Regions from separate parts of the Streptomyces sp. NPDC059092 genome, predicted to be linked through region 2. Evidence: riboswitches for the same ligand, from Rfam matches in the RefSeq annotation. Region 2 holds a riboswitch; each other region holds the start of a gene.
What was found. Region 2 has a riboswitch for cobalamin ahead of ACFXPL_RS21790 (ribonucleoside-diphosphate reductase subunit alpha). Riboswitches for the same ligand answer to the same signal wherever they lie in the genome.

Region 1 (7,642 bases), on a different contig from region 2:
CAGCGGGGGCAGCAGGGCCTCGTCGACCGGGTCGGCGGCGGCCGGCGGCTCGGTGGAGGTGGGGGCCGGGGCGGGCTGCGGGCCGTAGGGGACCTCGCACCGTCCCTCGTGCAGCTCGGCGACCCGCTGCTGGAGCAGGTCGAGCAGGGTCGGCACCAGCACGGGCCCGGCCGAGAGCTGGAGGAGGGAGAGCACCTGGGGGACGGCCTCGATGACCTCGGCGACCGTCGCGGGGGCGATGTCGGCGGGGCCGGGGTGGACGAGCGACCAGGCGTCGAAGAGCGCGACCCAGCCGCGCTGGACGGCGCTGTCGTCGCGGTCCCAGGCCTTGAGGCGCCAGCCGGGGCGGACGGTGCCGTCGTGCAGTTCGACGAGGCCGGCCAGCCGGGCCCGGTCCCAGGCCGCGCTCACCTGCTCCGGGGTCAACTCCAGGGCTGTGGCGGCCCGTTCGCGCGCCGCCTCGGTGAGGGGGCCCGCGCCGGGGTCCCGGTCGACGGCGGCCCAGCGGGCCACGCGGGCCGCGTCGGCGAGCACGGCCCTCGCCTGCCGGGCCAGCTCCGCCTGGGGCGGAGTTCCCTGGGGCGGCCGGGGGGCCGGCCGGCCGCGCCCCTCGGTCACCGCCCGCCGGGCCGTGGCCAACGGCGCCGCGCGGACGAGTCGGAGTGTGGAGTTGCGCGCCAATTGCTCATCAGGCTTTCGGGACGTCACGGGGGCAGTCTTCCCGGTGACTGCCCGAAAGCCCAAACGGAACCCCTTTCGGCGGTACCGGAACGGCGGAAGTGGCCCCTTGTGCGCAGCGGTCTCACCGGTGCGGAGGAGGCGGCGTACGACTGTTCGGGGAGGTGGGGAGGGCGGCGGTCCGGGGCGGGCCGGCGGATGGCGCGGTGCGCGCGGGGGCGCGAAGGCGGCGCAAGGAGTCCAAGCGGAGGCGCGCCGGGGCGGCCCGGCGGCACCCGTGTCCGCGCCGTGCCCGCCGGGCCGGGGCACGCGGCCAGGACCCGGGTGCGGGCACAGGGTGCGGGACGGGCGACGGGTACGGGCGCAGGACGCGGAAGGAGGCGAGAGCACAGGGCCGCGCGAGGTGCGGGAGGGGAGGCGGGCGCGGAGGCGCCGGGGCGGCCCTGCGGCACCCGCGTCCGCGCCGTACCGCCCGGACCCGCGTCCGCGCCGCAACGCGTCCGCGTCCGCGCCGTGTCGCCCGGAGCCGGGCGGTACGGCGCGGGGCGCCGGTGCTACATGAGCGGGGTGAGGAAGCGGCGGAGCGTCTCCTCGTACCCGTCGGGATCCGCGTTCCACATCGCGGCGTGCGGGGCGTGCGGGACGGTGTGGAGGGCGATCAGCCCCGGCCGGTGGGCGGCGAGTTCGCGCGAGGGGTTCCAGGACGCGATGGTGTCGTCGGGGCCGTGGAAGATCAGCGTCGGTACGTGCAGATTGCGCGGGTCGGCGGCTTCCAGCAGCCGGTCGCCGTGCAGCCCCGTCCGGCCCTGGGCCGCCCGCACGGCGAGCGGCAGCAGGGGCCCGGGGATCCGGCGGGCGGTGGCCAGGGCCCGCAGGGTGGCCTCCCAGTCCAGCACCGGCGAGTCGAGTACGAGTCCGGCGATGCGCTCGCTGAGGGCGGAGTTCGCGGCGGCGTGCAGGGCCATCGAGGCGCCGGTGGACCAGCCGTGCAGGACCACGCGCTCGGCGCCCAGCCGGACCGCGTGGCGGATCGCCGCGTCGAGGTCGCGCCACTCGGAGTCGCCGAGGTGGCCGAGGCCGTCCGGGGAGCGGGGCGCGCCGGGGTCGCCCCGGTAGGCGAGGTCGAGGACGGGCAGGCGCTGGGCCGCGAGGAATTCCATCACGTTCAGGGGGTGCTCGCGGGTGGTGCCGAGACCGTGCACGGTGATCACCCAGGTGCCCCGCGGCCCCGGCACGAACCACGCGGGCAGCGAGCCGAGTTCCCCCGGGATCCACATGTCCTGGTGGGCGAGGCCCAGTGCGGTGCCGGGGTCCCCGCTGTGCACCTGTGGGGTGAGCCGTACGCGCCTGCCCGGGACGAGGGCGCCGCGGGTGACCCGTACCAGCCGGCGCACCACGGTGTCGGCCGGGTGCGGCACGCCGTCCAGGACCGGTCCGACGACGGCGTGCACGCCGGGTCCCTCGATCCCGTACGTTCCGGGGCGCAGGGAGGCGAGCGAGCGGGTCAGGGTGACCTGTCCGGCGGCCGTGGCGTGCACGGTGATCTTCGGGTCGCTGGGCAGGGGCCGCCCCGGCGGTGCCTTGAGCGCGGCATCGCTGGCGTACCGGCCGGCCGCGACCGCAGCCGCGCCGACCCCGAGCACTGTGGTGACGGCCGCTGCCGTCGCTGTAGCCGGGCGCACGCTCCCAGTGTCTCCACCCGCGCCGGACCCGGCCAGCGGGCGGGGGCCGTCGGGGGCGGCGGGCTGGCCCCGCCCCACTCGGCCTCACGGCGGGGTCAGCCCCGCTGGCCGTAGCCGCGCAGCTTCTCCCCCACCTCCCGCACCTGTTCCTCCGACAGCAGCGAGGGACGGTGTCCCGGCACCGCACTGGCCGTGAGCCACAGGCGGCACATCCATTCGAGCTGGGCGGTGCGGTCGTACGCCTGGGCGAGGGTGTCGCCGTACGCCACCGTTCCGTGGTTCCGCAGCAGGCAGGCCGTACGGTCCACCAGGGCCTCGCCCATCCCGCGGGCCAGCTCCTCCGAGCCGTACAGCGCGTACGGGGCGACGCGGACGGGGCCGCCGAGGGCCGCCGCCATGTAATGGATCAAGGGGAGTTCGGTGACCAGGGTGGAGACCGCGGTGGCGTGCACGGCGTGGGTGTGGACCACGGCGGTCGCGGGCGTGTCGCGGTAGACGGCCAGGTGCAGGGGGAGTTCACTGGTGGGCGTGAGAGTGCCGAGGACCTGCCGTCCGGCGAGGTCGACCGCGATCGCGTCGCCGGGTGCGAGCCGGTCGTACGGGACTCCGCTCGGGGTGACGAGGACCAGCTCGCCGACCCGGACGGAGACATTGCCGGAGGTGCCGACGACCAGCCCCTCCGCGGCCGTTCTGCGGGCGGTGTCGACCAGCTCCGCCCAGGCCCGTTCCAGGGCGCCCCGCCCGACCGCCGATTCGCCCTGCCCGCCGGTCCGTTCACCGTGTTCGCCGGTCCGCTCATCCGTCATACGCCGATCCTGCCAGGCGTCGCGGACATCTCCACCGGGTGGGTCACCGTGCGGACCCACCCAGTTCATCTTCCGTTCACCCTGACTCCCTACGTTCACCGTGGCCACCGACGTCGAACGATTGCCTGGGTCCTGGGTCAATGGAACACATCACGCTGCTGCTCGCGATTGTGATCGTGACAGCTCTCGTGTTCGATTTCACGAACGGTTTCCACGACACCGCCAACGCGATGGCGACGACCATCTCGACCGGCGCTCTGAAGCCCAAGGTCGCGGTGGGTATGTCCGCGGTCCTGAATCTCGTCGGCGCGTTCCTGTCCGTCGAGGTCGCCAAGACGATCTCCGGCGGGCTCATCAACGAACAGGGCATCAGAACAGAAGTGATCTTCGCGGCGCTCGTCGGCGCCATCCTGTGGAATCTCTTCACATGGCTGCTCGGACTCCCGTCCAGCTCCTCCCACGCGCTCTTCGGCGGGCTGATCGGCGCCACCCTGATGTCCGTCGGCGCCTCCGGCGTCAACGGCGGCGTCGTCGTCACCAAGGTCCTGATCCCCGCGCTCGCCGCCCCCGTGGTCGCCGGCCTCGCCGCCCTGCTGGCGACGAAGCTGACGTACCGGATCGGCCGCGCCACGGACGACAAGGCCACCGCCAAGGGCTACCGGGTCGGGCAGATCGCCTCCGCCGGGCTCGTCTCCCTCGCCCACGGCACCAACGACGCGCAGAAGACCATGGGCGTCATCACGCTCGCCCTGGTCACCGGCGGTGTCCTCGCCCCCGGCTCCAACCCGCCCCTGTGGGTCATCGTCTCCGCGGGCATCGCGATCGCGCTCGGCACGTACCTCGGCGGCTGGCGCATCATCCGCACCATGGGCACCGGCCTCACCGACCTCCAGCCGCAGCAGGGCTTCGCCGCCCAGACCAGCGCCGCGACGGTCATCCTGGCCTCCTCGCACCTGGGCTTCTCGCTCTCCACCACACAGTCCTGCTCCGGCGCCGTGATGGGCGCGGGGCTCGGCCGCAAGGGCGGGGTGGTGCGCTGGTCCACGGCGACCCGGATGTTCGTCGCCTGGGGGCTCACGCTGCCGGCCGCGGGGCTGGTCGCCGCCGGCGCCGAGTTCCTGACCGGCCAGGGCGCCTGGGGCATCGTCGTCGTCGCGGTCCTGCTGGTCGCCGGTTCCGCCGGGATCTGGCTCGCCTCGCGCCGCCGTCCGGTCGACCACACCAACGTCACCGCCGAGCCCGCCGCCGGCACGGGCCTCACCGCCGAGCCGGCCGGAGTGGTGACCACCGCCATCGCGGCCGTCACCCCGCCTCCCCCGGCGGGCGCCGCCGGCCAGGACCTCTCGACCACCATCCCGGCCCCCGCGGCCACCGCCCCGGACCAGGCCGAACCGGCCCGCCCCGCCACGGTGTAAGGAAGCGACCCTATGAACATCGACTGGGCAGCACTCGGCTCCGTCTTCGGCGTCAGCCTGGTGGCGACCGTCGCCCTCGTGGGCCTCTTCACCCTGGGCATCGTGGGCCTCGCCAAGCGGGGATCCACGGCGGCACCGGGCCCGGCCGGAACCTCGGCCGCCGCCTCCACACCCGCCACCGGACCCGCGCCGCTCGCGGCCCGCGCCGGCGCCTACCTGTGCTTCGCGCTCTGCGTCGGGGCCGTCGCGTACGGGATCAGCCTCATCGTGGCCTGACCCCGACCGCGGTCCGCACAGGAGCCCCGCATCGGCCGACCGGTCCGATGTGGGGCTCCGCACACTGTCCCGTCGCAGGTCAAGGATGAGTTGACGGGTGTTGCGGAGCGTGGTGGACTTCCGGGGCCATTGACGACGGCAGCAGAGGAAGCCGGTGCGAATCCGGCGCGGTCCCGCCACTGTCACTGTGAGCCTCGCCTCCAGGAGCCAGGAACTCTCGCCGTCGCACTACGAACGTCGAACCGGGGCGCGGACCCTGAGTGAGGACACTTCGCCATGCCTGGCTGCGGTTCCGCCGCGCGCGGCGGCTCAGCCGCCCCTGCCGCCGAGCGGGTCTTCGCGTACGGCGCCGCCCTCGGCCTCCTGGGCGACCGGCTGTTCGGCGATCCGCGCCGGGGGCATCCGGTGGCCGCCTTCGGCCGGGCCGCGGGGGCCGTCGAGCGCGCGCTGTGGCGCGACCACCGAGGCTGGGGCGCGCTGCACACCATGGTCTGCGCCGGAGGCGCCGCCGGGGCCGCGGCACTGGCCGCCGCCGGGGTACGCCGTCACCCCGCCGCCTCCGTGGCGCTGACCGCGGCGGCCACCTGGGCCGTGGTCGGGGGCGCCTCGCTGGGCCGCGAGGCGCGGGCCGTCGGCGCGGCGCTGGCCGCCGGGGACCTCGAAGGCGCCCGGGAACGTCTGCCGAACCTGTGCGGCCGTGATCCGTACTCCCTGGACGAGGCGCAGATCGCGCGCGCCGTCGTGGAGTCCGTCGCCGAGAACACCTCCGACGCCGTCGTGGGCGCGCTGGTGTGGGGCGCGGTCGCCGGGGCGCCGGGGCTCGTCGGGTTCCGCGCCGTGAACACGCTGGACGCGATGGTGGGTCACAAGAGCGACCGTTACCGCCGGTTCGGCTGGGCGTCGGCCCGTCTCGACGACGTCGTGGGGTGGCCGGGGGCCCGGCTGACCGCCGCGCTGGCCGTCGTCGCCGGGGAGGACGGGCGCGGCGCGCTGCGGGCCGTACGGCGGGACGCGCACCGGCACCCGAGCCCCAACGCGGGCCCCGTGGAGGCGTCGTTCGCCGGGGCGCTGGGCGTACGGCTCGGCGGGACGCTCGCGTACGGCGGGCGCGTGGAGCACCGCCCCGTCCTGAACGGCACGGGACGCCCGGTCGGGGTCCCGGACATCGAGCGCGCCGTACGGCTGGCCCGCCGGGTCAACGTGCTCGCCCTCGCGGCCTGCGTCACGGCCCGTCTCGGGTACGGCGCGGTGCGCGGGATCAGGACCACCAGGAGGCGTGGATGAGCCGGAACAGCGGGCGTGCGGGGCGCGGCGGAGGGCTGCTGATCGCCGGCACGACCTCCGACGCGGGCAAGAGCGTCGTCACGGCGGGGATCTGCCGCTGGCTGGTGCGCCGGGGCGTGAAGGTCGCGCCGTTCAAGGGCCAGAACATGTCGCTGAACTCGTTCGTGACGCGCGAGGGCGCGGAGATCGGGCGCGCCCAGGCGATGCAGGCGCAGGCCGCGCGGGTGGAGCCGACCGCGCTGATGAACCCCGTGCTGCTGAAGCCGGGCAGCGACCGCAGCAGCCAGGTGGTGCTGATGGGCAAGCCGGTCGGGGAGCTGAGTGCCCGTGGATTCTTCGGGGGGTCCGGGGGGCCGGCCCCCGGGAAGGCGCTGCACGGCGGCCGGCAGGAGGCGCTGCTCGGGCCCGTGCTGGAGTGCCTGGAGGAGCTGCGGTCCACGTACGACGCCGTGATCTGCGAGGGCGCGGGCAGCCCGGCCGAGATCAATCTGCGCCGCACCGACATCGTGAACATGGGTATCGCGCGGGCCGCGCGGCTGCCGGTGGTCGTGGTCGGGGACATCGACAGGGGCGGGGTCTTCGCCTCCTTCTTCGGGACGACCGCGCTGCTGAGCCCGGAGGACCAGGCGCTGGTCGCGGGGTATCTCGTCAACAAGTTCCGGGGCGATGTCTCGCTGCTGGAGCCGGGGCTCGACATGCTGCGCGGGCTGACCGGGCGGGCCACGCTCGGGGTGCTGCCCTTCCGGCACGGTCTGGGGATCGACGAGGAGGACGGGCTGCGGGTCTCGCTGCGCGGCGCCGTGCGCGAGTCGGTGGTGGCTCCCCCGTACGGCGAGGACGTGCTGCGGGTCGCGGTCTGCGCCGTACCGCTCATGTCGAACTTCACCGATGTGGACGCGCTGGCGGCGGAGCCCGGGGTCGTGGTGCGGTTCGTGGACCGTCCCGAGGAGCTGGCCGACGCGGACCTGGTGATCGTGCCGGGCACGCGCGGCACGGTGCGGGCGCTGGCGTGGCTGCGGGAGCGCGGGCTGGCCGACGCGCTGGCCCTGCGGGCCGCCGAGGGCCGCCCCGTGCTGGGCATCTGCGGCGGCTACCAGATCCTCGGCGAGCGGATCGACGACGAGGTGGAGTCCCGGGCGGGCTCGGTGGCCGGGCTCGGACTGCTGCCCGTACGGGTCAGGTTCGAGCGGGAGAAGACCCTCGCGCGGCCGGCCGGGGTGGCCCTCGGCGAGCGGGTCGAGGGGTACGAGATCCATCACGGCGTCGCGGACGTGCGCGGCGGGGACGCCTTCGTCACGGATCCGGAGGGGCGGGCCCTGGACGGCTGCCGGTCCGGGGCCGTCCAGGGCACGCACTGGCACGGGGCGCTGGAGAGCGACGCGTTCCGGCGGCGGTTCCTGACGGAGGTGGCGCGGGCGGCGGGCCGGCGGTTCGTGCCCGCGCCCGGAACGAGCTTCGGCGCACTGCGCGAGGAACAGCTCGACCTGCTCGCGGACCTCGT
Region 2 (7,642 bases):
CCGCACAGGTCGCGGCCGAACTGCAGCTCCGCCTCCACCGCTTCCCTCAGCATGTCCGTGACCTGCTGCTGGAGCGCGTCGTCGAACAGCTCCGGCTCCTCCTTGCGGACCGTGTCCACGACCTCGAAGGCGAAGTTCATGTGCATGGTCTCGTCGCGGAAGACCCAGTTCGTGCCCGTGGCCAGGCCGTGCAGCAGGCCGCGCGAGCGGAACCAGTAGACGTACGCGAACGCCCCGTAGAAGAACAGGCCCTCGATGCACGCCGCGAAGCAGATCAGATTGAGCAGGAAGCGGCGCCGGTCCGCCTGCGACTCCAGGCGGTCGATCTTCTCCACCGAGTCCATCCAGCGGAAGCAGAACTGCGCCTTCTCGCGGATCGACGGGATCTCCTCGACCGCGTCGAAGGCCGCCGCGCGGTCCGCGGGGTCCGGGAGGTAGGTGTCCAGCAGCGTCAGATAGAACTGGACGTGTACGGCCTCCTCGAAGAGCTGGCGCGAGAGGTAGAGCCGCGCCTCCGGGGAGTTGATGTGCTTGTAGAGCGTCAGCACCAGGTTGTTCGAGACGATCGAGTCGCCCGTCGCGAAGAACGCGACCAGCCGGCCGATCATGTGCTGCTCGCCGGGGGAGAGTTTGGCCAGGTCGGCGACGTCTGAGTGGAGGTCGACCTCCTCCACCGTCCAGGTGTTCTTGATCGCGTCGCGGTAGCGCTCGTAGAAGTCCGGGTAACGCATGGGGCGGAGCGTCAGCTCGAAGCCCGGGTCCAGAAGATTCTTCTCGGTGGTCATTACTGGCATGCCTCGCAGGACTCGGGGTTCTCCAGGGAGCAGGCGATCGCCTCGTCGGCCGGGGTCGCCTGTACGGGGATGGGGGCGGGGGCCGGGGCGGACGCGGGGGCCGGCACCGGCTGTCCGCCCGCCGCGCGCGCGATCCGGGTCGCCGGGCGCGAGCGCAGGTAGTACGTCGTCTTCAGCCCCTTCTTCCAGGCGTACGCGTACATCGAGCTGAGCTTCCCGATGGTCGGCGTCTCCAGGAACAGGTTCAGCGACTGGCTCTGGTCCAGGAACGGCGTACGGGCCGCCGCCATGTCGATCAGTCCGCGCTGCGGGATCTCCCACGCCGTACGGAACAGCTTCCGTACCTCGGCAGGGATCCACGTGAAGCCCGCCACCGAACCGCTCGACTCGCGCAGCGCCTCGCGCGTCTGCGCGTCCCAGACGCCGAGCCGCTTCAACTCGTCCACCAGGTAGGAGTTGACCTGGAGGAACTCCCCGGAGAGCGTCTCGCGCTTGAACAGGTTCGAGACCTGCGGCTCGATGCACTCGTACACGCCCGCGATCGACGCGATGGTCGCCGTCGGCGCGATGGCCAGGAGGAGGGAGTTGCGCATGCCGCTCTTCGCCACCCGGGCGCGCAGCGCCTCCCAGCGCTCCGGCCAGTTCAGCTCCACGTCGTAGTGGTCGGGGTGGAGCACCCCGCGCGCGGCACGCGTCTTCGACCAGGCGGGCAGCGGGCCGTTGCGCTCGGCGAGGCCGCAGGACGCCTCGTACGCGGCGAGCATGATCCGCTCGGCGATCCGGGTGGAGAGCGCGGCGGCCTCGGGGGAGTCGAAGGGCAGCCGCTTCTTGAAGAAGACGTCCTGGAGCCCCATCGCGCCCAGGCCCACCGGACGCCACTTGGCGTTGGAGCGGCCCGCCTGCTCGGTCGGGTAGAAGTTGATGTCCACGACCCGGTCGAGGAAGGTCACGGCGGTACGGACGGTCTCGTCCAGCCGCTCCCAGTCGATCTCGCCGGTGGCCGCGTCCACGAACGCGCCCAGGTTGACCGAGCCGAGGTTGCAGACGGCCGTCTCGCCGTCGTCCGTGACCTCCAGGATCTCCGTGCAGAGGTTGGAGGAGTGGACGGTGTGGCCGGGCTCGGCGGTCTGGTTCGCCGTACGGTTCGACGCGTCCTTGAAGGTCATCCAGCCGTTGCCGGTCTGCGCGAGGGTGCGCATCATCCGGCCGTACAGCTCACGGGCCTTGATGGTCCTGCGGGCGAGACCGTCGGCCTCCGCCTCGCGGTACGCGGTGTCGAACGCGTCGCCCCACAGGTCGACCAGCTCGGGCACGTCCACCGGCGAGAACAGCGACCACACGCCGTCCGACTCGACCCGGCGCATGAACTCGTCGGGGATCCAGTGCGCGAGGTTGAGGTTGTGCGTACGGCGCGCCTCCTCGCCCGTGTTGTCGCGCAGTTCGAGGAATTCCTCCAGGTCCGCGTGCCAGGTCTCCAGATAGACGCAGGCCGCTCCCTTGCGCCGGCCGCCCTGGTTGACGGCCGCGACGGAGGAGTCGAGGGTCCGCAGGAACGGGACGATGCCGTTGGAGTGGCCGTTCGTCCCCCGGATCAGTGAACCGCGCGAGCGGATACGGGAGTACGAGAGCCCGATGCCGCCCGCGTGCTTCGACAGCCGCGCGACCTGGTGGTAGCGGTCGTAGATCGAGTCCAGCTCGTCCAGCGGCGAGTCCAGCAGGTAGCAGGAGGACATCTGCGGGTGGCGGGTGCCGGAGTTGAAGAGGGTGGGGGAGGAGGGGAGGTAGTCCAGCCGGCTCATCAGCCGGTAGAGCGCGGCGACCTCGTCCAGCGCGTGCGCGCTCTCGTCCTCGGCGAGCCCGGCGGCGACGCGCAGCAGGAAGTGCTGGGGCGTCTCGATCACCTGACGGGTGAGCGGGTGCCGGAGCAGATAGCGGCTGTAGAGCGTACGCAGCCCGAAGTAGCCGAAACGGTCGTCGCCCGCCGGGTCGATCAGCGCGTCGAGGCGGTCGGCGTGGCGGGTGACGAAGGCGGCCGTACGGTCCGCGATCAGCCCCTCGCGGTGACCGACGGCGATGGACGCGGCGAACGACACGGCGCCCTGGGACGCCGCCTCGTCGGCGATCGTACGGGTGAGCAGCCGGGCGGCGAGACGGGAGTAGGCCGGGTCCTCGGAGATCTGTCCGGCCGCCGCCTCCGTGGCCAGCTCGCGCAACTCGGCCTCGTCCGAACGGGCGTTGCGGCCGCGCAGCGCGGCGGCGGCGATCCTGCCCGGGTCGGCGTCGGGCAGATCGGCGGTCAGCTCGGTCAGGGTCCGCAGCAGCGCGGTGCCGGGGGCGTCGGCCGCCGGTGCCTGCGCGGCTCCGGGCCGCTGCTCGGCCTCCGTCCGCTGGTCGGTCGGTGCTGAAACCGGATCCGCTGGCGCGATGGTCACGTGGTGCTCTCCCTCGCTCGGCTCTGGGCCACGGGGAAGCACGGGTCCGCGCGCACGGACGTACCCCCGCCATCGCAGGGCAGCACACCGCGCCGCGTCCACCGGCCCAACCGCGAGGCCCGGACGTCTGGGCGTCCGGTTCGGTCGAGCCGGACGCGCTGCCGGCAGGTGTTCGGACTGGAGGGCGCGACAAAGTGCGCCACAGTACACCGTTGCGGGACAGTTCCGGATTCGCACCGGATTCCCCTGCGTCGACAGCGAGGTCGAGCATACATCTGGGGGGCGCGCGGTGCGCCACCCCCCAGATGTTGTGTCGTACGTCGCCGCGGTACGAGATCAGCGGCGGCTCGGCAGAGCCTCGGCGAGGGCCCGGTGAGGCTTGGGAAAGGCCCCGATGAGGCCTCGGAAAGGGCCCCACGAGGCCTCATCGGGGCCTCGGCAAGCGCTCAGCAGCAGCGGAAGCCCTCGCGCGGGTCGGCCTCGCGGGCGTCCGTGCGGCTGCGTTCGAAGGCGCGGCGGGTCATGACCTCCCCCGCCGGGTCACCGGCGCCGGCGTGGGCGACGTAGCGCTCGTACGCCGACTCGCCGGTGAACTCGCGCACGTACCAGCGGATCCGCCGGGCCACGTGCCGTACCGGCTCCGTCCGGCTCCGGAGTCCGCTCATGCCGGGCCCGTCCCCGCCGGGACGCTCTCACGGACCGTCGCGGCCTCGGCGGCGGCCAGCTCCGCCTTCTCCTCCTGGGTGGGGATCATTCCGGCCGGGGCGACGATCCTGGACTCGGTGTACGGGGCCTCCACCAGCCGGACGGCCTCCGGGGCGCGGATCGCCTTGAAGCAGACCCGTCCCGCGTCCGCGATGACCACCAGGATGAGGACCGCGAAGAGGGCCGAGAGGACCCCGTCCACGGTGGAGTTGGTGACGACGGTGTGCATGTCGTCCATGGTCTTGGCCGGGGCCAGCACCTCGCCCCGGTCGATCGCCGACTGGTACACGTCGCGCTGGGTGAAGAAGCCCACCCTCGGGTCGCCCGAGAAGATCTTCTGCCAGCTCGCGGTGAGGGTGACGGCGGCGTCCCAGGCGAGCGGTACGGCCGTCACCCACGCCCACTTCAGGCGGCCGGACTTGACCAGCAGCGTGGTGCAGACGGCGAGCGCCACCGCCGCCAGGAGCTGGTTGGCGATGCCGAAGAGCGGGAAGAGCTGGTTGATGCCGCCCAGCGGGTCGTGGACGCCGACCCAGAGGAAGTAGCCCCAGCCGCCGACCACGACCGCGCTGGCGAACCAGACGCCCGGCTTCCAGCTCACCTGGCGCATCGGCTTGTACACGTTGCCGAGCATGTCCTGGAGCATGAAACGCCCGACGCGCGTCCCCGCGTCCACCGTGGTGAGGATGAACAGCGCCTCGAACATGATCGCGAAGTGGTACCAGAACGCCTTCATTGCGGTGCCGCCGACGACGGACGAGAAGATCTCCGCCATGCCGAGGGCGAAGGTCGGCGCCCCGCCGGTCCGTGACAGCAGACTCGTCTCCTCGACGTCCTTCGCCGCCTGGGCGAGCTGGTCGGGCGAGATGGTGAAGCCCAGGTTCGCGACCGCCTGCGACGCGGATTCGACCGTACCGCCCATGAGACCGGCGGGGGAGTTGACCGCGAAGTACAGGCCGGGGTCGATGATGCAGGCGGCGATCAGCGCCATGATCGCGACGAACGACTCGGTCAGCATCGCGCCGTAACCGATCATCCGGATCTGGGTCTCCTTCTGGATCATCTTCGGGGTCGTGCCCGAGGAGATCAGTGAGTGGAAGCCCGAGAGCGCGCCGCACGCGATGGTGATGAAGACGAACGGGAACATGGACCCGGCGAAGACCGGGCCGTCACCGCGGCTCGCGAATTCGGTGACGGCGTCCATCTTCAGTGTCGGGAGCGCGATCGCGACGCCCAGCGCCAGCAGCACGATCGTGCCGACCTTCATGAAGGTCGACAGGTAGTCGCGCGGCGCCAGCAGCATCCACACCGGGAGTACGGAGGCGAGGAAGCCGTACGCGATCATCCAGATGACCAGCGTGCCCGCTTCCAGCGTGAAGGTGTCGGCGAGCGAGGACTCGGCGACCCAGCCGCCCGCCACGATGGCGAGCAGCAGCAGTGCCACCCCGATGAGCGAGACCTCGCTGACCCGGCCGGGGCGCAGCACCCGCAGGTACACGCCCATGAAGAGGGCGATCGGGATGGTCATGGCGATGGAGAAGACGCCCCACGGCGAGTGCGCCAGGGCGTTGACGATGACCAGCGCCAGCACGGCCAGCAGGATGATCATGATCATGAAGACGGCGATGAGCGCGGCGGCGCCGCCGAAGGGGCCGATCTCGTCCCGGGCGATCTGGCCGAGGGAACGGCCGTCGCGGCGGGTGGAGAAGAACAGCGTCACCATGTCCTGGACGGCCCCGGCGAAGATCACGCCCGCGACGATCCAGATGGTGCCGGGCAGATATCCCATCTGGGCGGCGAGTACGGGACCGACCAGGGGCCCCGCGCCCGCGATGGCCGCGAAGTGGTGGCCGAACAGCACGCGCCGGTCGGTGGGGTGGAAGTCGACCCCGTTGTCGAGCCGTTCGGCCGGGGTGGCCCGGGTCTTGTCGACCTTGAGGACGCGGTTCGCGATGAAGCGCGAGTAGAAGCGGTAGGCGATCGCGTACGAGCCGAGGGCGGCGGCCAGCATCCACGCCGCCGAGACCTCCTCGCCCCGGGAGAGGGCGAGCACCCCCCAGCCCGCCGCGCCCACCAGCGCGACCAGGATCCAGATGACGAGGGATCTCGGGCTGAGACCACCTGTGGTTTTCGGCCGGGTGTCCGTCGACGGGGTGTCGGTCGGTGCGGGCTCTGGCATGGCGAGTCGTCCCCTCACTGGTCACCTGCGTACTGCCTGACGCGTCAACGCGGCATACGTGATGCGTAACGCGCAGGAAATCTAGGGGACCATCCCGGGACACGCCACCACCAGCCCATATCCCGGTACGTGAACTGCCCGCACACGGTGGGTTTATGCGGGCGTGGCGGGATTTCGTTCATGGGCTCATGGCTTCACGGGCGCGGGCGTTGGAGACGCGCCACGAACTTGTAGCGGTCGCCGCGGTAGACGGACCGTACCCACTCCACCGGTTCACCGGCCCCGTCCAGCGAGTGGCGCGACAGCATCAGCATCGGCAGGCCCACGTCCGTGCCGAGCAGCCCGGCCTCGCGCGGGTTGGCCAGCGACGTCTCGATGGTCTCCTCGGCCTCGGCGAGGTGGACGTCGTACACCTCCGCCAACGCCGTGTAGAGAGACGTGTACTTGACGAGCGAGCGGCGCAGCGCCGGGAAGCGCTTCGCGGAGAGGTGCGTGGTCTCGATGGCCATCGGCTCGCCGCTCGCCAGCCGCAGCCGCTCGATCCGCAGCACGCGCCCGCCCGCGGTGATGTCGAGGAGACCGGCGAGGGTGTCGTCGGCCGTGACATAGCCGATGTCGAGGAGCTGCGAGGTCGGTTCGAGGCCCTGGGCGCGCATGTCCTCGGTGTACGAGGTGAGCTGGAGGGCCTGGGAGACCTTCGGCTTGGCGACGAAGGTGCCCTTGCCCTGGATGCGTTCGAGCCGGCCCTCGACGACCAGTTCCTGGAGCGCCTGGCGCACGGTCGTGCGCGAGGTGTCGAACTCGGCGGCCAGCGTGCGCTCCGGCGGTACGGGCGTCCCGGGCGGCAGCGTCTCCGTCATGTCGAGCAAGTGCCGCTTCAAGCGGTAGTACTTGGGTACGCGGGCCGTACGGGTGGCGGGTCCGCCCTCGGTCTGCGCACCGGCCCCGGCTCCGACCCCGATCCCGGCTCCGGCCCCGGCACCGACCCCGTCCGTGGCCATGGCCTGCCTTCCCGACTCCTGCGCTGCTGCCGTCACCGGCTCCTCCGTCTGTCGCGGCTCACATGGTGGCACGGTCCGGCCACAGGGCGTCGCCCTCTCTCAGGTGTCGGTCCGATAACGGACACGACTGCCCTTCTTATACACCCTTGACACCCCTAAAGGTCTAGGCCAAGCTCCCCCCTACTGGTCTAAACCATTAATTGGACCAGGGGGGTTGCAGTGTCCCTGAGGAGGGTGGCGTGAAGCGCAAGCTCATCGCGGCGGTCGGCGTCGCAGGCATGGTGATCGGCCTCGCGGCGTGTGGTTCCGACGACCCGAAGGGCGGTGCGGGCGGGGGCGGTTCGGCGAAGGAACTCACCGTCTGGCTGACGGTCGACGCCCAGAACAACTGGCCGGAGCTGGTCAAGGCCGCGGACGCCGCGGTGGTCAAGAAGCACCCGGGCATCAAGATCAAGCACGAGTACTACGGATGGCCCGACAAGAACGCGAAGCTCGACGCCGTTCTCGCCACCGACAAGGCCCCCGACGTGG
Region 3 (7,642 bases), on a different contig from region 2:
CGCGGGACCCGAGTTGCGCGGGACACGAGTTGTGCGAGATCGAGTTGCGCGAGATATGAGAAGGAGAGACCGCCAGATGTCCGTCAAGCCCGCTGTGCTGTTCGTCTGCGTCCACAACGCCGGCCGTTCCCAGATGGCCGCCGCCTGGCTGACCCACCTGGCCGGAGACCGCGTCGAGGTGCGCTCCGCCGGCTCCGACCCCGGCGACGCGGTCAACCCGGCCGCGGTCGAGGCGATGGCGGAGGTCGGCATCGACATCTCCGCCGAGACCCCGAAGATCCTCACGGCCGGCGCCGTCGAGGAGTCCGACGTCTGCGTCACCATGGGCTGCGGCGACACCTGCCCGGTCTTCCCCGGCAAGCGCTACCTCGACTGGGCCCTGGACGACCCGGCGGGCCGGGGCGTCGAGGCCGTACGCCCCATCCGTGACGAGATCAGGAAGCGTGTCGAGGACCTGATCGCCGAGATCGCGCCGGGACCGGGGCGCCCGTAGGTGCCCCGGCCCCGGCCCTCCGCGTGCCGCTCGGTCAGGACGCGGGCAGTTCGCCGCGTACCGTACGGGCGGCGGCGACCAGGTTCTCCAGGGACGCCCTGGTCTCGGGCCAGCCGCGGGTCTTCAGGCCGCAGTCGGGGTTGACCCAGAGGCGTTCCGCGGGGATGGCCTCCAGGCCCTCGCGGAGCAGGGCGGCGGCCTCGGCCGCGTCGGGGACGCGCGGGGAGTGGATGTCGTACACGCCGGGGCCCGCCTCGCGGGGGTAGCCGTGGGCGGCGAGTTCGCGGGCGACCTGCATGTGGGAGCGGGCGGCCTCCAGGCTGATGACGTCGGCGTCGAGGTCGTCGATGGCCTGGACGATGTCGCCGAACTCGGCGTAGCACATGTGGGTGTGGATCTGGGTGTCCGGGCGTACGCCGCTGGTGGTGAGGCGGAAGGACTCGGTCGCCCAGTCCAGGTAGGCGGCGCGGTCGGCGGCGCGCAGGGGCAGGGTTTCGCGCAGGGCGGGTTCGTCGACCTGGATCACCGAAGTCCCGTCCGCTTCGAGGTCGTTGACCTCGTCGCGGAGGGCGAGGGCGACCTGGCGGGCGGTGTCGCCGAGGGGCTGGTCGTCGCGGACGAAGGACCAGGCCAGCATGGTGACGGGCCCGGTCAGCATGCCCTTGACGGGGCGGTCGGTGAGGGACTGGGCGTACGAGGTCCAGCGCACCGTCATCGGTTCGGGGCGGGAGATGTCCCCGGCCAGCACCGGCGGGCGGACGTAGCGGGTGCCGTAGGACTGCACCCAGCCGTGCTGGGTGGCGAGGTAGCCGGTGAGCTGTTCGGCGAAGTACTGCACCATGTCGTTGCGCTCGGGCTCGCCGTGGACCAGGACGTCGATCCCCGTCTTCTCCTGGAAGGAGATGACCTCGCCGATCTCGGCGCGGATGCGCTCCTCGTAACCGGCCGTGTCGGTCCGTCCGGCGCGCAGGTCGGCGCGGGCCGTGCGCAACTCGTCGGTCTGCGGGAACGAGCCGATGGTGGTCGTCGGCAGCAGCGGCAGTCCGAGGTGGGCGCGCTGGGCGGCGGCGCGCTCGGTGTACGGCTGGGAGCGGCGGCCGTCGGCGTCGGTGACGGCGGCGGTCCTGGCCCGTACGGCCGGGTCGTGGGTGAGCGCGGAGTCCGTACGGGAGGCGAGGTCGGCCCGGTTGGCGGCGAGTTCGGCGGTGATGGCGCCGGTGCCCCGGGCCAGCCCCTTGGCCAGGGTGACGATCTCGGCGGTCTTCTGCCGGGCGAAGGCGAGCCAGCGCAGGACCTGCGGGTCGACGTCCCGTTCCACCGTGGTGTCGAGCGGTACGTGCAGGAGGGAGCAGGACGCCGCCACGTCGACCCGGGCGGCGAGGCCGAGGAGCGTGGCGAGGGTGGCGAGGGACTTCTCGTAGTCGTTGATCCAGATGTTGCGGCCGTTGACGACGCCCGCGACGAGCCGCTTGCCGGGGAGTCCGCCTGCGGCGGCGAGGTCGTCGAGGTTGGCTGCCGCCGCGTCGGTGAAGTCGAGCGCCAGGCCGTCGACCGGGGCCTTCGCCAGGACGGGGAGCGCGTCGCCGAGCCGGTCGAAGTAGGAGGCGACCAGCAGCTTGGGCCGGTCGGCCGAGCCACCGAGGTCGCGGTAGGCGCGGGCGGCGGCGTTCAGCTCGGCGCGCGTACGGTCCTGGACCAGCGCGGGCTCGTCGAGCTGCACCCACTCGGCGCCGGCGGCGCGCAGGTCGGCGAGGACCTCGGCGTAGACGGGCAGCAGCCGGTCCAGCAGGGTCAGCGGCTCGAAGTCGCCCGCGACTCCGGGGGCCGGCTTGGAGAGCAGGAGATACGTGACGGGGCCGACCAGGACCGGGCGGGCGGTGTGCCCGAGCGTCAGGGCCTCCGTCAGCTCGGCGACCTGCCGGGTGGAGTCGGCGGTGAAGACGGTGTCGGGGCCGAGTTCCGGGACGAGGTAGTGGTAGTTCGTGTCGAACCACTTGGTCATCTCCAGCGGCGCGACATCCTGCGTGCCGCGCGCCATCGCGAAGTAGCCGTCGAGCGCGTCGGCGGTGACGGCCGCACGGTGCCGTTCGGGTACGGCGCCGACCATGACGCTGGTGTCCAGGACGTGGTCGTAGTACGAGAAGTCGCCGGTCGGCACCTCGTGGACGCCCGCGTCCACCATCTGCCGCCAGTTGGTCCGGCGCAGGCCGGTCGCCGTCTCCCGGAGGGCTTCCGCGGTGACGCGGCCCTTCCAGTACCCCTCGACGGCCTTCTTCAGTTCCCGGTTCGGGCCCTGGCGGGGGTAGCCGTACACGGTGGCCCGTGCTGCCGCGGCTGCGGACTTCGTTGTCACGGAAATCTCCTTCGCGAGATGACTCCTGAACATCCCGGGGACGGGACGCGAGCGCGAAGGGGTGACGAAACCCGACGTTCGGTGCGGCGCCTCGGGCGCGCTCGTCCGTCCGGTATGTACGCCGACCCGCCCACGAGGTCACCGGGATATCCGCACGCGATCGGTCGCGTACGGGCAACGGGCAGGTCTTCGGACTCGCGGGCACGTCTGCCGAGGCAGACACCTACTGGCCGTCGCTTCCCGGATCCGGCCGGATCCAGTGCGTATGACGGCGGTCGTTCCCGCTCACCGCTGCGGGGCAGTCCCGGATTCCCACCGGGTTCCCTCTTACGACGCGTCTGCCTGGAGGGCAGGGCGAACCAGCTGCACCCGCCAGGCTAGAGCGTGGACACCCCCTTGGCCGAATGCGTTCACATTCCGGAATGTGACATGGGCCACGGAATCGTGTCGCGGAGCGGAACGGAGCGCGGCATCCTGGACCTGACCGGCGTTCCGGAGGAAGGGGACGCGGGATGGAGGGGCGCGTCGGCGTGACGACCGGTAGCGGGCCTGGACGGGCCGGCGCCCGTCTCCTCGGTGGTCCGATCCTCGGCCTGCTCCCATGGATCATCTTCGCCGTGGTGCCGGGACCGGACCGGAGACGTGAGCGCCGCCGCCCGCTCGGCATGATCGGTCCGCGGTGACCTCATTCGTGTCCGGTCCTCGGGGCGGGCGCCTCCGCGAAGATCCAGCGGTTGGCCGCCAGCGCGTCGTTCGGCTCGGGGAGCGGACCGCGCCCGTGGAGGCGGGTGAAGTCGAACGGCGAGCGGACCGAGACCGACCAGCCCCACCGGGCGAGGTCGGCGGCCGACGCGGGGCGCGGATCCGGGTCGAAGAGGGACGGCAGGTCGATGTCGATCCGCGCCTTCGTCGTCGTGTAGACCGCACTGGCACGTACGTCCGCCCCCTCCAGGTTCTTGATCTCGTACGCCAGCGTGCTTCCGGGCGCGCTCAGCCGGTCCACCGTCGCGATGAGGTGCCGCTCGGCCGCCGCCGGGAGGTACAGCAGCAGCCCCTCGACGAGCCAGGCGGTCGGTACGGCCGGGTCGAAACCCGTGTCGGTCAGCGCGTCCGCCCAGTCGAGCCGGAGATCGGCCGCGAGCGGTCTGCGCTCGGCCACGGGGACGGCCCCCGCCCCGTCGAGTACGGCCTGTTTGAAGGCCATCATGCCGGCGGTGTCGATCTCGTGGATCACACAGCCGGGCGGCCAGCCGAGCCGGAACGCCCGGGAGTCCAGGCCCGCGCCCAGCAGCACCACCTGGCGCACGCCCGAGTCCGCCGTACGGAGCAGATGGTCGTCCAGGACCCGGGTGCGCAGGGCGAAGTACCGGCCGAGGCGGCCCCAGAGCGGGTCCGCGTCCCCTCCGGGCACCTGGTCCGGCCGGACCGGCCAGCCGGCCGAGGCCGGCGCCGCCCGGACGAAGCGCTCCGCGAACTCGTCCCGCGCCAGGGCGTCGGGACGGTGGGTCTCGATGGCGCGGGCGGCGGCCACCATGAGTGCGGTCCGGCCCACGCCCTGCGCCACACCGGGGTTCAGCTCCGGGGCCGTACCGTCGAGGGACCGGGTCACAGCACCACACCCGCGGTCAGGTGGTCCCCGGCGATGCCGGCCTTCTCGGGGCGGTAGAAGTCCCTGATGGCCTCCGCCCAGGCGTCCACCGCGACACGGTCGTCGTCCGTGGGTTCCAAGGCGTCGAACAGGGCGTGGATGTTGGGCCGTTGGAAGCCGACGCCCCTCATCAGACCCACGAAGACGGGACGCGTGACGAGGCCGTCGTCCTCCAGGGAGCCGAGACCGGCGAACGCTTCGGCGAAGGCGTCGATCGTCTCCTCGAACCGCTCCGGCGTCAGCACACAGGCGGTGAACTCCTCCTGGCCGACCCGCCCGTCGCCGTCGGCGTCCAGTTCGGTGACGAGGGTCGTCCAGTACCGGTGGAAGGCGTCGAGCAGCGCGCGCTTCCTGGCGTCGGGGGCCGTGGGCACCGCCCCGACCACCCGGCTGCCCATCAGCGCGAAGTCGCCGGCCTCCAGAAAGCCGTTCCCGTCCGCGTCGAACAGCGAGAAGACGAGGTGGACACGGTGGGTCGCCTCAACGGTACGCATGGCGCTCTCCTCTGCTTTTCGGTCTCGGGCCGCTGCCCCCTCACTATCCGGGCGGGGCGGGCGCGGCGGAACGGAAAGGCCGTCGCGTGCACACGAACGAGGGCAATGCGCCGGGCGGTGCATGAAGTACCGCTGTTCTGGAAAGCGACGGCGTTCCGCCGGGCCTGCGGCGCCCCGTCCCCGGGGTGTCCGGGTGGGTACCGGCATCGGCGTGGGCATCGGCGTCCGGTTCTCCGCACGTAGCATCGACGCGTCAACGCACCGGCGGACGGCGGCGCCGCTCCCGCCGCCGCTGCTCCGCTCCCCGTACTTCCACCGAGAGACTTCCACCATGGCATCACGCGCCCTGCTTGCGGATCCGGCCTTTCTCGCGTTCTGGGAGGAGCGGCACGTGTGCCTGCTCGCCACCCGCCGCCCGGACGGCACCACGCACCTGGTGCCCGTCGGAGTGACCTACGACCCGCGGGCCGGGATCGCCCGCGTCATCACCGGGGGTGGGACGGCGAAGGCCCGGAACGTCATCGCGGCGGGACCTGACGCGCCGATCGCGGTCAGCCAGGTCGACGGAGCCCGCTGGGCCACGCTCGAAGGCACCGCGGTGGTCAACCGCGACCCCGGAGCGGTCGCCGAGGCGGAGCGGCGCTACACCCGGCGCTACAAGCCGCCGCGCGTCAACCCGGAGCGGGTCGCGATCGAGATCACGGTGACCGGGGCCATGGGGAACGTGCGGACGAGGCCGGCCGGGTCCGGACGGGACGCCTGAACGGGGCGCCCGAGTGAGAGGCCTGAACGGAACGCCTGAACGGGAGTCCCTGGTAAGGAAGTCGGACTCCGCGGTCCGAGTTTCGCGCGGCCTTGGGCGGCGCGGCCGGGTAGGTTCGACGGGCGTCAGCCGACGTCGGCGATGAAGTCCGCTACCGCGGCAGCGACAGCTTCGGGCTGCTCGTCGGGGATGAAGTGTCCAGCGTCGGGCACGACGATTCGGGTGGTGTTGTCGGCCCACGGGCTGATGGAGGCGGCCATGTCCGGAACGGAACCGTGGCTGCTGGAGATTCCGAGGATCGGCACGGTCAGGCGCCGCTCCTTGAGCGCCTCGCGGTTCTTACGCGCCGACTCCGCGGCGTCCCGGTAGTACGCGAGGGAAGCGCGCAGGCCGCCGTCGACGGCGACGGCCGCCGCGTAGTGGTCGAGTTCGGCGTCGTCGAACGTGTCGGGAGACAGGGCCTTCACCTTCAGGAACCAGCCGACGTACTCGCGTTCGCGGCCGGCAAGCAGCGTCTCGGGCAGATCGGGCACGGTGTGGAAAGCGAAATGCCAGGTCTTCCACGCTCGATCCGGGTCGGTGGGAATCGCCTCCGGGAGGGTGATGCCGGGAATTCCGGCGTCGAGCAGGGCGACCCCGCGCAAGTGGCTCTCGAAGTTGAGGGCGAGGGAGAAAGCGACCCAGGCGCCGATGTCGTGGGCGACCAGGGAGTAATTCGACACTCCGAGGGCCTTCACGGCGGCGTGGACGTGCGCGGCGACCGCGTGCGTGTCGTAGCCGCGCTCCGGACGCTCGGAGTGGCCCTGCCCCGGCAGGTCGATCGCGATGACGTGGAACCGGTGGGTGAGGCCGGGCATCACCTTTCGCCAGGCCCACCAGGTTTGCGGGAATCCGGCGAGCAGGACGACGGCCGGGCCGCTCGGCCGTCCGCCTTCGACGGCATGAAGGCGGACGCCGTCCGCGTCGACCCAGCGGTGAGTGAATCCGGCCAGATGCCGCAGGGGCAGGTCGCGGACGGGGTTGCTTTCGGAGACATGCGGAGTGCTGGTCGCTGGGCCGGTCACGGGGATCCTCCATCGGTGTCAGGTGTCAGGTGTGCGGTTGGGCGGTGCAGCTGACGGCGGCGTCTGGGACCACGTGGTGTGTTTCTCGCGCGGTCGCGAAATGCGCGCGGTATGCCTGGCCATGGCCACGCTCGAACGCTAACACATCTTGAACTGATCGGTTCAAGATAGAATGGTGCGCGATACGGTCCGAACCATCGACGCATCGGCAAGGAAGTCCCGCGTGGCAGGCAAGAAGCAGTTCGACATGGACACGGCGCTGGACGCCGCGATGATCCAGTTCTGGCGCGACGGCTACGCCGACACCTCATTGGACGATCTGTCTCGGGCGACCGGCCTGAACCGCAGTTCCATCTACTCCTCCCTCGGCGACAAGGACACGCTCTTCCTGCGATGCCTGGATCTCTACGCCGCGCGCTATGGCGAGAAGTACGACGCCGCCCTGTCGTGTGCGGCCTCGGAACCCGTTGCCGCCGTTCGTGCGTTCTTCGACGTCACCCTTGAGCGCATCGCCGATCCCGAACTGCCTGATGGATGCCTGATCGCCCAGTCGGTCATGGCGATTCCAGTGCTGAGTCCGAGCGTCGCGGCGCATGCCAGGCAGGCGCTCGGCTTCCAGCGCCTGCGCCTGCGTGCCGCGCTGAAGGCCGGCCGGCTGACCGACCAGGACGCCGATGCCCTCGCCGTACACGCGGCGGCTGTGAACCAGTCGCTCGCCGTCATGAGCAGGGCCGGGGCGAGCCCGGCGCAGCTCCTGGCTGTCGTGGGCGTGACCGTGGACGCGCTGTCGCAGGCGCCGCGCGCGTGACGAATCCGATACGGCCGTC

Region 1: another riboswitch for cobalamin. It lies ahead of ACFXPL_RS31530 (cobalamin biosynthesis protein); the one in region 2 lies ahead of ACFXPL_RS21790 (ribonucleoside-diphosphate reductase subunit alpha).
Region 3: another riboswitch for cobalamin. It lies ahead of metE (5-methyltetrahydropteroyltriglutamate--homocysteine S-methyltransferase); the one in region 2 lies ahead of ACFXPL_RS21790 (ribonucleoside-diphosphate reductase subunit alpha).

What each region holds. Positions count from the first base shown of each region.
Region 1 is NZ_JBHZEJ010000076.1:17,520-25,161, forward strand. Features, by position in the region: gene ACFXPL_RS31505 (hypothetical protein) at 1-708, opposite strand, end outside; gene ACFXPL_RS31510 (alpha/beta hydrolase) at 1,233-2,360, opposite strand; gene ACFXPL_RS31515 (class II aldolase/adducin family protein) at 2,456-3,166, opposite strand; gene ACFXPL_RS31520 (anion permease) at 3,307-4,581, shown strand; gene ACFXPL_RS31525 (hypothetical protein) at 4,594-4,857, shown strand; cobalamin riboswitch at 4,977-5,097, shown strand; gene ACFXPL_RS31530 (cobalamin biosynthesis protein) at 5,134-6,141, shown strand; gene ACFXPL_RS31535 (cobyric acid synthase) at 6,138-7,642, shown strand, end outside.
Region 2 is NZ_JBHZEJ010000038.1:1,034-8,675, reverse strand. Features, by position in the region: gene ACFXPL_RS21795 (ribonucleotide-diphosphate reductase subunit beta) at 1-794, opposite strand, end outside; gene ACFXPL_RS21790 (ribonucleoside-diphosphate reductase subunit alpha) at 785-3,226, opposite strand; cobalamin riboswitch at 3,372-3,514, opposite strand; gene ACFXPL_RS21785 (YbdD/YjiX family protein) at 3,673-3,891, opposite strand; gene ACFXPL_RS21780 (carbon starvation CstA family protein) at 3,888-6,110, opposite strand; gene ACFXPL_RS21775 (GntR family transcriptional regulator) at 6,305-7,111, opposite strand; gene ACFXPL_RS21770 (extracellular solute-binding protein) at 7,351-7,642, shown strand, end outside.
Region 3 is NZ_JBHZEJ010000011.1:39,896-47,537, forward strand. Features, by position in the region: gene ACFXPL_RS09480 (arsenate reductase ArsC) at 77-493, shown strand; gene metE (5-methyltetrahydropteroyltriglutamate--homocysteine S-methyltransferase) at 528-2,846, opposite strand; cobalamin riboswitch at 3,009-3,207, opposite strand; gene ACFXPL_RS09490 (SAM-dependent methyltransferase) at 3,532-4,455, opposite strand; gene ACFXPL_RS09495 (EF-hand domain-containing protein) at 4,452-4,988, opposite strand; gene ACFXPL_RS09500 (pyridoxamine 5'-phosphate oxidase family protein) at 5,320-5,751, shown strand; gene ACFXPL_RS09505 (alpha/beta fold hydrolase) at 5,877-6,815, opposite strand; gene ACFXPL_RS09510 (TetR/AcrR family transcriptional regulator) at 7,039-7,623, shown strand.